Regions from separate parts of the Pseudoalteromonas sp. SG45-3 genome, predicted to be linked through region 2. Evidence: predicted binding sites of a transcription regulator. Region 2 holds the regulator's gene; each other region holds the start of a gene.

Region 1 (4,181 bases), on a different contig from region 2:
TTTACATTACGACAGTCATTTTTGGCTTAACGTTATCCCTGCGCAACACGCATTAGCTAGAGGCATTAGCCTAGATGCAGCTAAAGCAGATATTTTAAAACGCTATCAAGCTGTGAGCGGTCAAATACAGTGGTATTGTTTAGATTATTGGGAGCAGCAATTAAGCTTGCCTATAATGGAACTTAAACGAGAGTCTCAGCATTTAATTAAAATGCGCGAAGATGTACCTCATTTTTTAACCGAGCTTAAAAAAGCAGGCAAAGAGTTAATTTTGCTTACCAACGCCCACCCTGAGAGTGTCATGCTGAAATTTGAGCATACAGCGATTGATAACTACCTAGATGGTGTAGTGTCTACTCATGAATATGGAGTAAGTAAAGAGCAGCAAAGTTTGTGGCACCAAGTACAAAAAGACTTAGGGTTTAATAAGCAGCGCACTTTGTTTGTAGATGACAGTGTGCCGGTATTAAATGCCGCACGAGAATACGGCATCGAGCACTTACTTGCAGTTGCTAACCCTGATAGCCAACAACCACATAACGAAATAGCCGATTACCTGAGTGTTACCGACTATCGTAAGATTATTTAACTCAGTTTACGTGGGCTAGATTTTTGGGTAACGCGCTTCAAGGCCTTGGTACACTAACTTTGCAAAATCTGCATGTTCTGTATCAAGGCTTTTAACTACTTCAACTAAATGCTCGTTATCTTCTTGCCCGTTCCACTCTTTAATGTAGCTACCGTCTTTGTAGCCATGATCTTGACGGAAAAAGTTTAACGTGTTTTTACCTACGTAGCCGCGATATAAATCATCAATATCCATACCCATTTGCGCCATACAGCCGGCAAAGGCAGCGGCATTAAACGTTTTATCTGCAACGGCGGAAGCCGCTAATATTTCTAGCGTTTGTTTAAAGTCATCCGCTTGTTGAGCATTACTAAGCTCAGCTTCAAGTTGCTTTGCTAAGTCTTCGTAGCTAGTTTTGCCGTCAATTCTAAGCGATAGACCAAAATGAAAAATATCAACCAACTCTAAAATAACTTGTTCAGTATCTGGTGTTTGTTTTTTCCACCATTTCCAACCATGATGATCCAGCATTTCAGCGCACTCAACCCAAATAGCGCGGTACCATTCGAATCCTTGAGTAAACCATTGCTCATGTACTTTAGTGTTCATGGCGTTTTGCATTTCTAGCATAACTACTAGCTTGTTTAAATTGGCAGACATATTCATTCCTGTCGTTTTTGATTAGTGTAATAGTACAGATAAAGGAAGCTTAACGCATCAGCACTATCTTAATATGTAGTTTACTTTGAGCCGCTAAATTCAGCCCATGAATCAATTAAATCAATGAAATCTTCAAAGCCACAACCACTACTTAAACCATTTTCTTCAAGCGCTAAATCGTCATCTTGATACGCTATTAGGTCTTCACTGTCTTGATGAAGCGCATGGGCTTCAAATAATGCTTCGTCTTTGGTTAATATTAAATCTATTTCTTGGCCTTTTAGCGTTAACGGCTCATAGCTTGAGCTCACCGATGCAATAAGCGCTTGCACCATAGCTACTTTGTCTTTGCCTATTTCTTCGTTTAGCCAGCGACCAATAATAGCGTGTTCACTACTTATTTTAATACGTAGCCCACTAATAGGGTCGCGAATAAATTGATACTCCATAGGATTTGCCTGTAAATCTTTAATTGCGTAATTATATACGTAAACGCCCGCAAACCACAGGACATATAAAGTAAAATAGCGCCACAAGGGCGCTATTTTATTCAACTTTAAAGCAGTTAACTTCGCGATCTATAACGCGCTGCGTCAATAATCGACCATAAGTAAATAATAGGCACTAGTACAAAACCTACAAGCACATAAATTAGTGCGTAACTTATTATAATAGCGAGTGCAAAAAATATAGCCGCTAAAATACGCCCTTGCACTAACTGCCCTAAACCAGGAAAAAATATATTACATAATGCTGCGATTACGTTACCGCCAGAACCTTGATCTGCCATACTAACCTCTGTATTTATTTGATTTTATAATTATTTACTTACACACTCTATGCCAATTTATTAAAGCTTACAAATCAAATAGTTAAATTAGTCTAGATTTAGAGAGTTAGTAAATTTTGCTAACTTTAGGTCAAATTAGCAATTTTTATTGTGCGTTTACGCTTTTTTGTTTGTTCAAAAAATTATCAAGTTACTCGTTTTTAAGGCTATTTTATAAATAGCTGTTTATAAAAACAGTATTTTATTTAGCCTAACAAAAACACCTGTTATACTGCCCACAATATTGATTAAAAAGGCGTAACGATGGACGTTTCACAATTACTCGATGGCTTAAATGACAAACAACGCGATGCCGTTGCAGCCCCACTACAAAACATGCTGGTATTAGCAGGTGCTGGGTCTGGTAAAACACGAGTGTTAGTTCATCGTATTGCGTGGCTTATGCAAGTTGAGCAAGCATCTGCTTACAGTATTTTTGCCGTAACCTTTACTAATAAAGCGGCTAAAGAAATGCGCAGCCGCGTTGAAGAAACACTAAAAGCCCCTGTAGGTGGTATGTGGATTGGTACGTTCCATGGTTTGTCGCATCGTATTTTACGTGCTCATCACCGTGAAGCTAACTTACCAGAAGCCTTTCAAATTTTAGACTCTGACGATCAACTTCGGATGATCAAGCGCTTATTAAAATCGATGAATATCGATGATAAAAAATGGCCCGCCAAACAATTTGGCTGGTACATCAGCGCTAAAAAAGATGAAGCACTTCGCCCTAAAGATATTCAAGCATACGATATTAACGAGCAAATGATGCTGCGTGTTTACGCCGCCTACCAAGAGGCCTGTGATAGAGCAGGCCTAGTAGATTTTGCCGAAATATTACTACGCAGCTACGAAGTGTTAAAAAATAACCCAACGTTACTGCGTCATTATCAGCAACGCTTTGCACATATGCTCGTAGACGAGTTCCAAGATACAAATACCATTCAATATGCTTGGTTAAAGTTACTTGCAGGCGATACAAGCAGTATCATGATTGTAGGCGACGATGACCAAAGTATTTACGGTTGGCGCGGTGCTAAAATCGAAAATATTAAACGATTTTTAACTGACTTTAGCGCAGAAACCATTCGTCTTGAACAAAACTACCGTTCAACAGCAACTATTTTGAAAGCGTCTAATGCATTAATTCAAAATAACTCAGAGCGTATGGGTAAAAGCTTATGGACCGACGGTAACGATGGCGAGCCAATTTCTATTTATGCGGCATTTAATGAGTTAGACGAAGCACGCTTTGTAAGTAGCAAACTACGAAGCTGGTTAAATGCAGGTAATGCCCTACAAGATGCCGCAATTTTATACCGTAGTAACGCGCAATCTCGTGTACTCGAGGAGGCCATGCTGCAAGAAGGCTTAAAATACCGTATTTATGGGGGTATGCGATTCTTCGAACGACAAGAAATTAAAGATGCGTTGTCGTACTTACGCCTAGTAGGTAATCGTCAAGACGATGCCGCGTTTGAGCGTGTAATTAATACGCCAGCACGCGGTATTGGCGATAAAACATTGAGCCATATACGCGATTGTGCACGAGCAGAATCGTTACCGCTTTGGTATGCCGCAAAAGCAATTGTAGAACAACAGCATTTATCTGGTCGTGCTTCTGGTGCAGTAAGTAAGTTTGTAGAACTCGTTGAACAAATAGAAGATAAAATTAGCGACCTAACTTTGCATGAGCAAGCCAAGTACACAATTCAAACCTCAGGCTTGATGGCAATGTACCAAGCCGAAAAAGGTGAAAAAGGCCGTGCTCGCGTAGAAAACTTAGAAGAGCTAATTAGCGCTTGTGATCAGTATGAGCTGCCTGAAGACGAAGAGTACAGCTCACCTTTACAAGGCTTTTTAGCCCATACGTCACTTGAGTCAGGTGAAGGACAAGCAGAAGAACACGAAGACGCCGTACAAATGATGACGCTTCACTCAGCTAAAGGCTTAGAGTTTCCGCTAGTGTTTATGGTAGGCGTAGAAGAAGGCATGTTCCCTTCTCAGCAAAGCAACGAAGAGTCGGGTCGCTTAGAAGAAGAGCGCCGCCTTTGTTATGTAGGCATGACACGAGCAATGGATAAGTTATACATTAGCCATGCTGAGAGTCGCCGTTTATACGGG
Region 2 (4,181 bases):
TAGTTGGCGGTTCAAATGGTCGGCCTGTTATTCCATTGAAGCTTTGCTGCTCGTTATTACTAAAGACAGTAATAAGTGGTGTAGTTAAGAAGTTCTCAAAAATTATTTGTGTTGGATTAACCACCTGAGAGGCAATATCGTCAAGTGAGGCAACATAATCAGCCTGCGTAAATGGGTTATTAAGAGTACGTGTTGCAAGATGCTCCCCATGAACTTTATCAAGAGGGATTGCACTCATAATTAAACCACCTAGTAACCATGCTAAAATTTGTAGTGCTAATAAATATCCTAACCATTTATGTAACTTGCGAGCATGTTTAAATATTTTTTTATTCATGTTTTAGTCTTATTATTTTTAGAAGCTAGTTTATTACATTAATAGGATAAGTTACTGCGACATTTTGTCGCAGTTTAAACTATAGCTTACTGTAATCATTTAAAAATAAAAAAGATTACACTTAAATTCCTAACATGACTTATCTGTTTAATTGAGCTGAATATTTGATATCCAGCTAGCTTTAAATGCTAAAAAATACTTAAAAGCTGCGAAATATCCATATAAAGTGGTTAATAGAGCATAGTTGATTTGGTATAACGGTAAAACTGCGTTAAAGTTTGCAATGAAATTATTAGAGGATAAATACGAAACGATGTCGGAAATTCAATTTTTAAATGTAGATCTTGAGCTTGAATCAAAGCAAGATATTAGTTTGCTAGTGGCGGACTTGAAAAAAGTCGCGACGATTTTACATTATGACAAAGACGAATACCGTCAACTAGCGCGTATTGAAGCTACAGGTGAGGTGAGCACACCTGATAAAGCCATAAACCATATATGTGAGCTTATTGAATCGTGTTCGCGTAATGCGCTAAAGCAATGGTTAAGCTGTTCACGTAGAACGTTTGATATTGGTTTTGAATCAGGGACTTCTCCTAAGTGCTTTAATCAAGCCTTAGATGCAGATACATTATTGCGTATATCTGCGATTGGTGCGGGTATGGAAATTACCATTTACCCAATCGAAAAGTAACTATCTTCGCTCTACGACTGCTGCGGTCATTTTTGATACGCAGCACAGCTCATTGCGGCTATTTGTAATTTTTATTTCCCATACTGAACTACGTTTGCCAATATGAAACGCTCTAGCCGTTGCTGTTAAAGTGCCGTTGCGAGATGCTTTTAAATGACTTGCGCTAATTTCCTGCCCTACACAGTAAAATTTAGTAAAATCGACAACAAAGTTAGCGGCATAGCTGGCGACTGTTTCGGCAAGTACAACGTTAGCACCGCCGTGAACCATGCCCATTGGGTTATGATGCTCAGGAATTGCCGGCATTGTGGCAACCAAATAATCATCGCCAATTTCTGTGACTTCTATCCCCATAGTTTTCATTAATGTTCCTTGGCCATTAATGCCTTGTTCTAACTGCTTGCACAGCTCTAAGGTGATGGGCTGGTACCAAATACTCATAATGTCTCCTTTGCATTTTTAATCATTTATAAACTTAGCTTTAGTTATATCCCTAAAATGTACACAAGTGAAATTACTTTAGCTATTTTAAGGCTTAATTTAAATTTGCGATTTTTATTTAACTGTATATACTCACAGTTAAATGTACTGTATGGAAAACCAGTTGTATGCGACCATTAACGAACCGCCAAGCTCAAATACTCGAACTAATTAAAGTTTTTATTAAAGACACTGGTATGCCTCCTACACGTGCTGAAATAGCGCAAACATTAGGTTTTAAAAGTGCCAATGCTGCTGAAGAACATTTAAAAGCACTTGCTAAAAAAGGCGCAATTAAAATGAAACCAGGTGCAAGCCGTGGTATTCAATTAATTGAAGAAGAAGAGCCAGAACAATTAGGTTTACCGCTTATAGGGCGTGTTGCTGCTGGTTCACCTATTTTGGCGCAAGAGCACGTTGAAAGTCACTGTAAAATCGATCCATTAATGTTTAAACCGGCTGCAGATTTTTTACTACGCGTTAACGGTATGAGCATGAAAGATATTGGTATTATGGATGGTGATTTACTTGCTGTACATCGTACTCAAACCGCTGAAAACGGGCAAGTTGTTGTTGCCCGCCTAGACGAAGACGTAACTGTAAAACGTCTTGAGAAAGCGGGTCGTAAAGTATTACTTCATGCTGAAAACGACGATTTTGACTCTATTGAAGTAGATCTTGAGAATGAGTCTTTTAATATTGAAGGCTTAGCCGTTGGCGTTATAAGAAACGCTGATTGGATGTGACTTTAAAAATAGCTTTTAAACAAGCAGTTTTATAAATGCGTACTAACTAGTACGCATTTTTGTTTTAAAATTTGTACTAAAAATAGGGCGTAAACAGCCCACTGACTATTTAAGCTGTAAACTTTTTTGCACTTATATTTTCCCCCTCCGAATGCGTTAAACCCCTTTGCCTTGCTCATATTTTGAACTTTCTGTTGCCCAGTTGATTACCGATTTTTTATTAATTATTCAATATCACCTGGTTGTTTTTTATACTAAAACTTGCTTGTTGTTCGTTTTTTAGCTAATTGTTAATGTGCTGAGCTAATAATAACTCACAGCTTTTTAGTTTTGAGAACACACAATATACACAAACCCGTTGTTGGCGCAGCAAAACCAATCAATATTAAATTAGATTGGCTAAAAAAATAAAAATAACGAATTGGCGTTTAAGCCGTATGCCTCTTCGCTTTGCATTCGCAATAGCATCAAAGGAGCCGTCACATGGGTAAACTGACCTCTACCTTGTGGCTTATATTATGTGTTTTTTCGCACCCAGTTTTGGCTAACAGCCAATACAATATGCGCAAAGGCGTAACCGATATAAGCAATAATGTATATCAGCTGCACATGACCATATTTATAATATGTTGTGTGATTGGGGTGATAGTGTTCGCAATTATGTTTTGGGCACTTATTCATCACCGTAAATCTAAAGGGGCTGTACCTGCCCAATTTCACGAAAGCACTAAAGTAGAAATACTTTGGACTGCAATTCCGTTTGTTATTTTAATTGCTATGGCAGTACCAGCCACTAAAACCCTAATTGCAATGGAAGATGCCAGCAAAGCTGATCTCACTATTAAAATTACGGGTTCGCAATGGAAATGGCATTATGAATATATGGGTGAAGATGTAGAGTTCTACTCTATTTTATCTACCCCGCAAGATGAAATCGCGAATCTTGCAGATAAAAATCCTAACTACTTACTTGAGGTTGATAAGCCTCTTGTACTGCCAATAAATCAAAAAGTACGATTTTTAATGACTTCTGACGATGTTATTCACTCTTGGTGGGTACCTGATTTTGCAGTTAAAAAAGATGCGAACCCCGGCTTTATAAACGAAACATGGACGAACATAAACGAAGAAGGTACTTACCGAGGCCAATGTGCTGAGTTGTGTGGTAAAGACCATGGCTTTATGCCCGTTGTGGTGGTCGCTAAATCTGAGGCTGATTTTAAAACATGGCTTACAGATGCAAAGCAGGCTAAACAAAAAGCAGCATTAGCAGATGCCGCATTACTTGATAAAACCCTCCCAAAAGAAGAATTAATGACTTTAGGCGAACAAGTATATATGGCTAATTGTGCTGCATGTCATCAACCTACTGGCATGGGGTTACCGGGCGTATTTCCTGCACTTAAAGGCAGCCCGATAGTGCTTGGCGATATAAAAGATCACATTAATGTAGTTATCCATGGACGACCCGGTACGGCAATGCAAGCTTTTGCCAAGCAGTTATCTATAAAGCAATTAGCTGCGGTTATTACTTATAAACGTAATGCGTGGGGTAATGATACGGGTGATGTTATTCAACCGAGTCAAATACAGACAGCACTTGATGCCAAAGTGGAGGCGAACTAATGAGTAGCATAGTAGAACAACCTAACGCCAATGAAGCTCATCATGCTCATCACCCAGCTAAAGGTTTTAAACGCTGGCTTTACACAACTAATCATAAAGATATAGGTAGTTTATATTTAATTTTTTCGCTGACCATGTTCTTAATTGGTGGCGCAATGGCCATGGTGATCAGGGCTGAATTATTTCAACCAGGTTTACAGTTGGTCGACCCTCACTTTTTTAATCAAATGACCACAGTGCATGGTTTAATTATGGTGTTTGGTGCGGTTATGCCCGCCTTTACAGGCCTTGCTAACTG
Region 3 (4,181 bases), on a different contig from region 2:
TTTTACGAGTGGCTTAAACCACAAATGAAAGAAAACCAACAATGGTACGGCGTTAAAGACCGTCAATCACCTATTTCAAATAGTTTAAACCGCGCAGAGAGCTTTTTATTACTAGCCGGTCTATTAGGTATTATTTTAGCCGCAGTGGCTATAGCTGTTTCAGCAAAACGTTATTGTGAACGCCAATACGACCCAGTAGCGATGATGAAAACGCTCGGCGGTAGCCGCTCAATGATCCGCAAAATATACATGCTTCATTTATTGCTTGTATGTGCAATGGCAGTAAGTATAGGGCTGTTAATTGGTTATGGCTTGCAAGAAATAGCAACAAGTTACTTATCAAAAAGTATGGGCACAGAGCTACCCTTGGGTGGCTTTAAACCTTGGCTGGTGGCTATAAGCACTGGCGTAATTTGTGCAGTTATGTTTTCTATCAAACCGTTATTTGATTTATTTGATATTCCACCGCTTAGAGTTCTGCGCCGTAACTTAGGCGACAAGTTGGCTGTAAGTCGTGTGCATTTAGGTATGAGTGCGCTAACTGTGTTTTTATTAATGTGGTTATTTAGTAACAACATAAAAATAACGCTTATTTTGTTTATATCAACACTTGCGCTAATTGGTGTGCTGTTTTTAGTATCTAAATTAATATTTGGTGGTGGTCGAAAACTAGGATTAAAGCCAGGTAACAGTTGGTCGCTTGCAATTGCATCTATTCAAAAGCGTGCAAATGTGAACGCGGTACAGTTAATTAGTTTTTCGTTAGCGATTAAATTACTGCTGTTTTTAGTGGTACTTAAAAACGACATGATATCTGATTGGCAGTCGCAACTTCCAAGCGACGCGCCTAATGCGTTTTTAGTTAATATTACGCAAAATGAGCTTGAGCCAATTAACGAATATTTAGCTCAAAAAGATATTCAAGTATCAGAGTTTTATCCCACTATTCGTGGGCGCGTAAATGCGGTGAATGGCGAGTTGGTAGCACGTTCAGTATCGCTGCAAGACAACGAGAAAAAAGACGAAGAAGCACGTGCAGGTATTGGCCGCGAGCTAAATCTTACATGGCTTAAAGATGTGCCTGACCAAAATGAAGTAACACAAGGTACGTGGTTTGGTGAGAATGCGATGGCTGAAGCTTCAGTAGAGGAGTCGATGCTTGAGCGTTTAGATGTTGAGATAGGCGACACGCTCACATTTTTAATTGGTTCGCAGTCGTTCGACGCTAAAATCACCAGTGTGCGCAAAGTAAATTGGGCCACGCTTAAACCTAACTTTTTTATTATTTTAAGCCCAGATGTACTTGCAGATTTTCCCGCAACGTATATTTCGTCGGTACGTATAAACCCAGACCAAAAGCGTGATTTTAGCCAGTTATTACGTACTTACCCTACTATTACAGCCATTGATATTGATAACTTTGTTAAGCAAATACAAACTACTATTTCGCAAGTATCACTCGCCATTGGCTTTGTACTTGCAATTGTTGTGCTGTGTGGCGCGCTTGTACTTATATCGCAAGTGCAAGCTAGTTTAGGTGAGCGTATGCAAGAAATTGTAATACTCAGAACGCTTGGCGCTAAAAGCCGATTAATTAAAAACGCGACCCTGTATGAGTTTTTATTACTCGGCGGTTTAGCTGGCTTAGTTGCCGCATTTTTTAGTGATATAGCGCTTTTAATTGTGCAGCAACAAATGTTTGATTTAGCAGGTAAGTTACACCCACATATATGGATTATTGGACCGGTAGCTGGCGGCGTATTTGTGGCAGGTTTAGGTTATTTAATGATTGCCCGAACACTTAAACAAAACACCCAAGGATTAGTACGTACCCTAGGGTAAGCTTAAACTAACATGCTCCTGTAAATGCCCACCTAGTACGTGGGCATTTTTGTTTTTCTTTGTACTGGTAATTTATACAGTACTCTGGCATTATTAGCGTAATTTAAAAATAATAACAATGGAGCGCTGTTTGGCCATCATTTTAGGGATCGATCCTGGTTCACGTTTGACCGGATATGGTGTTGTTGCCCATCAAGGTTCTAAATTTACATACTTAGGCAGTGGCTGTATTAAGTTAGCCGATCATCCTTTTCCGGTTAGGCTTAAAATGATCTACCAAGGCATTACACAGCTTATTGAGCAGTTTTCGCCAGAAACCTTTGCCATTGAAAAAGTATTTATGGCGCACAACCCCGATTCAGCTTTAAAACTTGGCCAAGCTAGAGGCGCTGCTATTGTAGGTGCTGCAATGGCCGACTTGCCCGTATTTGAATATTCAGCTAGGCAAATTAAGCAAGCAGTAGTAGGTAACGGTGGCGCTGATAAAACTCAAGTGCAACACATGGTAAAAAATATTTTAAAACTACCTGGTACGCCACAAGCCGATGCAGCTGATGCACTCGCTATTGCGATTTGCCACGCTCACTCAGAACAAAATTTAATTAAACTAGCGGGCAGCGCAAGCAAAACCGTTAGAGGACGTTTAAGGAAATAATTATGATAGGCCGCTTAAATGGTATTTTAGTCGAAAAACAGCCACCAGAAATATTACTCGAAGTAAGTGGTGTAGGTTACGAAGTACAAATGCCAATGACCTGTTTTTACGATTTACCAAAAATTGGTGAAAATGCGATTGTTTACACTCACTTTGTAGTGCGTGAAGATGCTCAACTATTATTTGGTTTTAATAATAAAGTTGAACGTGCTTTGTTTAGAGAGCTATTAAAAGCAAATGGCGTAGGGCCAAAACTTGGCTTAGCTATTTTATCGGGCATGTCGGCAAAACAATTTGTAAGTTGTGTAAATAACGAAGACTCAACATCGCTTGTTAAATTACCCGGTGTAGGTAAAAAAACAGCCGAGCGTTTAGTACTCGAAATGAAAGACAGGCTAAAAGATTGGGGTAATGATTTATTTACGCCATTTAGTGACAGCGCAGTAATAGAGCCAATGAGCGATACGACAATTGCTAATAATGCAGCGGATGATGCCGTATCGGCACTGCTTGCATTAGGTTATAAATTGCCACAAGCTCAAAAAGCAGTAAAATCGATAAGTAAACCCGATATGTCTACTGAGGTTCTTATTAGAGAATCTTTAAAATCTATGTTGTGAGTAACCCATGATTGAAGCGGATCGCTTAATTGATGCGACTGAAAAAACAAATGAAGACTCTATAGATCGTGCAATAAGACCAAAACTTTTAGCCGACTACAGAGGCCAGCCTCATGTTAAGCAGCAAATGGAAATTTTTATTGAAGCTGCCCGAACCCGTGGTGAAGCGCTTGATCATTTATTAATATTTGGCCCACCTGGGCTTGGTAAAACCACGCTTGCAAATATTGTAGCCAATGAGTTACACGTAAGTATTAAAACAACATCAGGCCCTGTACTTGAAAAAGCAGGCGATTTAGCTGCTCTACTTACTAATTTAGAAGAGGGCGATGTACTGTTTATCGATGAAATACACAGGCTAAGCCCGCAAGTTGAAGAAATACTGTATCCCGCAATGGAAGACTACCAGCTTGATATAATGATTGGTGAAGGCCCAGCTGCGCGTTCTATTAAATTAGACTTACCTGCATTTACACTCATTGGTGCAACCACACGAGCAGGATCGCTTACATCGCCACTGCGTGACCGTTTTGGAATTGTGCAGCGATTAGAGTTTTATTCTGTAGAAGATTTATCGCACATAGTAGGGCGCTCTGCACATTATCTTGGTTTAGAAATGTGTGACGATGGCGCTACCGAAATTGCCCAGCGCTCGCGCGGCACACCACGTATTGCAAACCGCTTATTGCGCCGTGTACGCGATTACACTCAAGTAAAATCTGACGGCACAGTAAACGCCGATGTAGCTAAGCAAGCCCTTGATATGATTGACGTAGATAAAAGTGGTTTTGATTATATGGACCGCAAATATTTACTCGCCATAATCGAAAAATTTATGGGCGGCCCAGTAGGGCTCGACAATGTAGCGGCTGCTATTGGTGAAGAGCGCGAAACAATAGAAGATGTAATAGAGCCATTTTTAATCCAGCAAGGATTTATTCAGCGTACTCCACGCGGGCGCATAGTGTCTGACAGTGCATACCATCACTTTGGTTTACCTCCTAAAAAAGACTAGCCTATATACTTTACTTGCTGTGGTTTATAGCGCAGCAGGTAATTGTTTC
Region 4 (4,181 bases), on a different contig from region 2:
ATGGATAGCAATTGGCTTGGTGATTGGTGCTTGGTTAAATTATCTGTTAGTTGCACCGAGATTACGTGTTTACACTGAAAAAGCAAATGACTCTATAACCATCCCAGACTACTTTTCAAATCGCTTCAATGATAAATCCAACCTATTACGTGTTGTATCAGCTGTGGTAATTATTGTTTTCTTTACTCTTTATACTTCATCTGGTGTTGTCGCTGGTGGTAAATTGTTTGAAAGCTCGTTTGGTTTAACTTATGAAATGGGTTTATACATTACAACGGGCGTAGTTGTTTTATATACCTTGTTTGGTGGTTTTTTAGCTGTAAGCTTAACTGACTTTGTGCAAGGTTGTATTATGTTCATTGCACTTATTCTAGTACCAACGGTTGCATACTCTTTGCTTGAACAACCTTTAGAATCAACTTTACATAGCGTAAATCCAGATATGCTTAACTGGATTGGTGCAGGTTCTGCATTAGGTATTATTTCTGCAATGGCTTGGGGTTTAGGTTATTTTGGCCAACCACATATCATTGTTCGTTTTATGTCGGTACGTAGTGTTAAAGATATGCCTAAAGCACGCCGTATTGGTATGACATGGATGATTGTTGCTGCCATTGGTGCTGTTGGTACTGGTATATTTGGTGCAGCTTATACTTATGAGAACAACATTGTAGTTGAAGACCCTGAAACAATTTTCTTAATTCTTTCTGAGTTGCTGTTCCACCCACTTATTGCTGGCTTTTTACTTGCTGCAATTTTGGCTGCGATTATGAGTACTATCTCATCTCAATTATTGGTTAGTTCAAGTTCATTAACAGAAGATTTCTATAAAACATTCTTACGTAAAGATGCCAGTGATAAAGAGCTAGTTGCTGTTGGCCGTATTAGTGTTGCCGTAGTTGCTATGTTCGCTATTTATTTAGCTTACGACAGAGATAGCTCTATTTTAGACCTAGTAAGTAATGCGTGGGCTGGCTTTGGTGCTGCGTTTGGACCACTTGTATTGTTTAGCCTTTATTGGAAACGCATGAACTTTGCTGGTGCGTTAGCTGGTATGTTAGTAGGCGCATTTACTGTGCTAATTTGGATATATGGACCATTTACTATCAATGGTGAAAGCTTAAGTAGCTTTATGTACGAAATAGTACCGGGCTTTATTTTAGCGAGTATTGCAATTGTTGTTGTTAGCTTAGTAACAAAAGAGCCTGAGCAAAACATCACTGCTTTATTTGATGAAGTAGAAAAAGAGCTTTAATTAGCAATTACTATTTATTTTAAAATGAGTAGTAATTAATACCAATCCGCAATAATACTTAATCATTTTGCGGGGCTAAACGTGTTGCTACCGGCGTTAAAAAATTCTCATTTAGAACAACTAAATATCGAATTTTTGCCTAGCTATCAACACGTTTTCCACCCTCAAAGAGATCACTTAATTAAGCGAATTGGTATAATAAAAAAGGGAGCAACTTAGTTGCTCCCTTTTTTATTTAGTTTGTCCCGTCCGAGGAGGGAACATTCTATGAATTAACTTACTTTTTTATCGTTGTTATCTTCAATTGATGCAACGTTATCTGACTTTTTACTTTTTGCTGGCGCTTTGGTAACAGCTGGATCTTTGCCACCTTTCAATATGGTCATAAAATCATCTTTGCTTTTCGCTATTTCTAAAGCAAGTGATTCAATTTGTTGCTCACTAAGCGGTACGTCTACCTTTTCTAGCATCAGCTCAAGTGATTCTGCTATATCGAGCATCTTGTCATAAGCATCCGCTTCTTTTTTGGTAGTAAACGTCATACGCTCGACTCCGTTTCGTTCTACAACATATTTAACAACAACAGCCATGATTTCTCCTGCAAAATTGCTTGGCACCGTGGTTTTTAAAAAACCATTAGATTACTGTTTTTATGTACAGTAATGGTTTGTAAGTAAATTTGCAAGCGCGAAGTATTAATTTTTAGGTGTCTTAAATTTGACAAAAAACGGTAACTTTACTTTAGTTAAGCAATCACTTTGTTGTACCAGCTGCATTTTCAGGATTTCGGATCATAGTGATAATGCGTTTAGGTACACTTTAAGTGATGAACTTTACAGTTCCTTATTTATTGATTTCCTGAGCAATACTCAAAATTAAGAAAAGAAGAATAAGGGCAAGTTTAATGAAAACGTTAAAAAATTTACTCATCATAAGTTTATTATGTTTACTACCCGCGACTACCGCGTATGCACAATTATCAGAAGTAACTAAGCAAATGCCTCAAGCTGAGACAATTAGTATAAATAATGCTGATGCAGAGATGCTTGCTAAGTTACCTGGTATAGGTAAGAAAAAAGCGCAGGCAATTGTGGATTATCGTGAAGAAAATGGCGAATTTAAAAGCGTTAGTGATTTATCGCAAGTTAAAGGGATTGGCAAAAAACTTTTAGCTAAATTAGAGGGGAAACTTACACTTTAATATTTCTAAATAGTAATCAGGGTGCTAGGCGCCCTGATTAAATTGTTTTAGTGCATCGCTTAAGTGCTTTTTAGCAAAGTTAATCTCAATAGGTGTAGTTAATAGTGGATAGCACAATCCGCCAAGTATCAAAAATGGTATTAATATCCAACCTTTAAATACAGTGAATATTAAAAATAGTGGGCTAAGTAATAGCAGTTTTATAATACGCAATAGAACTTTATCAGTTGGCGATAGCTGACTTAATGCAAGCGCAATTACGTCTTGACGCTGGCGTACTTTTAAATGCTTAAGCTGGTCTAATTGGCTTGAAAAAAATGTAAACATATCAAATCGACTTTTTAATTGATAAACGGGCAATAATTATAATAAATAGCGTTAGTGAGAAAATCCCAAATATCACTTCCATCCAAGCAGGCATGCTCATGCCAACAAACTGCCAATCTATATTTCCACAATCCCCGGTAGCTTGAAAAAAGCTAGGTATCCATTCATGTAGTGGCATAAATGATGGGAAATTTGGTTCAAACTCGCAGCTAAATGCAAAAGGGTCTGTGGTGGTCTGCATATCAATATGTTCGCGAGCAATTAAGTATCCCCAAACACTCGATATTCCCCAAATAACATACGCTATCATACGCACAGTTTTACTTTGTGGTTTACTTGAGCCTACAATCCCTGCGCCCAATAACCCCAATACTGCAGTGCGTTGATATATACACATTATGCAAGGCGCTAACCCCATTTTGTATTGAAAGAAAAGAGCGGTAACTTCAAGTAAAAAAACGATAGCTGTAAATAAAAGCCACGGGGTTCGTTGGGTAGGTAATTGTGCAAGCCAGTTCATAAAAATTCCGCGTTTTAATAGGACGTTAGATTATGACGTAGGATAAAGTATGCAGCAACAAAAAGGAAAAAAAAGCTACCGAAGTCGCTTTTTATAAGATGAAATTAATGACTACTCAATTCAGCCTTAGCAAAGGTTGAATGACGTTCTATTATTTTCCCATCGATACATAAGCTCAGTTATATTGCTTACTTATACTAAGGTGATGCATCATCTAAAGAATTTTTTATGGTTGCACTTTTTTGTACTTTTTCTTATGGCAAGTGCGGGATAAGTTAATTAAGCTCAGGCGCTGCGTAAATAAAAATATCTCCATAATAACAATGTACCTACAATGAATATTACTCTAGATATTCATGCATTGTAGCTAAATTAGAGAAACCCAAATTTAATTATTTATTAATTTTAAATTTCTAACCATTTGCTTTATTAATATATATTACTTTACTTGTTAGTTGTGCTTCGTCTGGTACAATCAGTCAGTTATTCGTGTAAAACGATGAGTGTTGATTAATTCGAGTGGGAACTGGATGAGAATTTTTAAAGCGAAAAGCCCAGCAGGATTTGCTGAAGAATATATAGTTGAGTCCATTTGGAACGGCGATTTCCCTCCAGGTTCAATTTTACCTGCCGAGCGAGAACTTTCAGAGTTAATTGGTGTTACAAGAACAACCTTGAGAGAAGTATTACAGCGTTTAGCGCGTGATGGTTGGCTAACAATTCAGCATGGTAAACCTACAAAAGTAAATAACTTTTGGGAAACGTCTGGCTTAAACATTCTTGAAACATTAGCGCGCTTAGATGAAGACAAGATGCCAGAGCTGACAGATCAGCTTTTATCTGCACGTACTAATATTAGTGCTATTTATACACGTGCT

Evidence for each region. The regulator LexA, encoded in region 2, represses DNA repair genes until DNA is damaged. The targets are predictions, from matches to a motif close to TACTGTATNNNNATACAGTA.
Region 1: the regulator LexA is predicted to act here: its motif matches at 2,238-2,257, upstream of uvrD (DNA helicase II).
Region 3: the regulator LexA is predicted to act here: its motif matches at 1,905-1,924, upstream of ruvC (crossover junction endodeoxyribonuclease RuvC).
Region 4: the regulator LexA is predicted to act here: its motif matches at 1,898-1,917, upstream of H5126_RS14530 (YebG family protein).

Annotation. Positions count from the first base shown of each region.
Region 1 is NZ_JACJEN010000002.1:4,204-8,384, reverse strand. Features, by position in the region: gene yrfG (GMP/IMP nucleotidase) at 1-589, shown strand, start outside; gene H5126_RS02415 (dUTP diphosphatase) at 605-1,228, opposite strand; gene H5126_RS02410 (YacL family protein) at 1,309-1,677, opposite strand; gene H5126_RS02405 (hypothetical protein) at 1,794-2,018, opposite strand; gene uvrD (DNA helicase II) at 2,322-4,181, shown strand, end outside.
Region 2 is NZ_JACJEN010000016.1:12,581-16,761, forward strand. Features, by position in the region: gene H5126_RS15945 (hypothetical protein) at 1-337, opposite strand, end outside; gene H5126_RS15950 (hypothetical protein) at 651-1,031, shown strand; gene H5126_RS15955 (PaaI family thioesterase) at 1,032-1,472, opposite strand; gene lexA (transcriptional repressor LexA) at 1,640-2,257, shown strand; gene coxB (cytochrome c oxidase subunit II) at 2,741-3,883, shown strand; gene ctaD (cytochrome c oxidase subunit I) at 3,883-4,181, shown strand, end outside.
Region 3 is NZ_JACJEN010000027.1:35,347-39,527, forward strand. Features, by position in the region: gene H5126_RS19745 (ABC transporter permease) at 1-1,842, shown strand, start outside; gene ruvC (crossover junction endodeoxyribonuclease RuvC) at 1,973-2,497, shown strand; gene ruvA (Holliday junction branch migration protein RuvA) at 2,500-3,117, shown strand; gene ruvB (Holliday junction branch migration DNA helicase RuvB) at 3,125-4,132, shown strand.
Region 4 is NZ_JACJEN010000013.1:74,119-78,299, forward strand. Features, by position in the region: gene putP (sodium/proline symporter PutP) at 1-1,255, shown strand, start outside; gene H5126_RS14530 (YebG family protein) at 1,528-1,845, opposite strand; gene H5126_RS14535 (helix-hairpin-helix domain-containing protein) at 2,160-2,456, shown strand; gene H5126_RS14540 (DUF6170 family protein) at 2,481-2,783, opposite strand; gene dsbB (disulfide bond formation protein DsbB) at 2,785-3,303, opposite strand; gene fadR (fatty acid metabolism transcriptional regulator FadR) at 3,834-4,181, shown strand, end outside.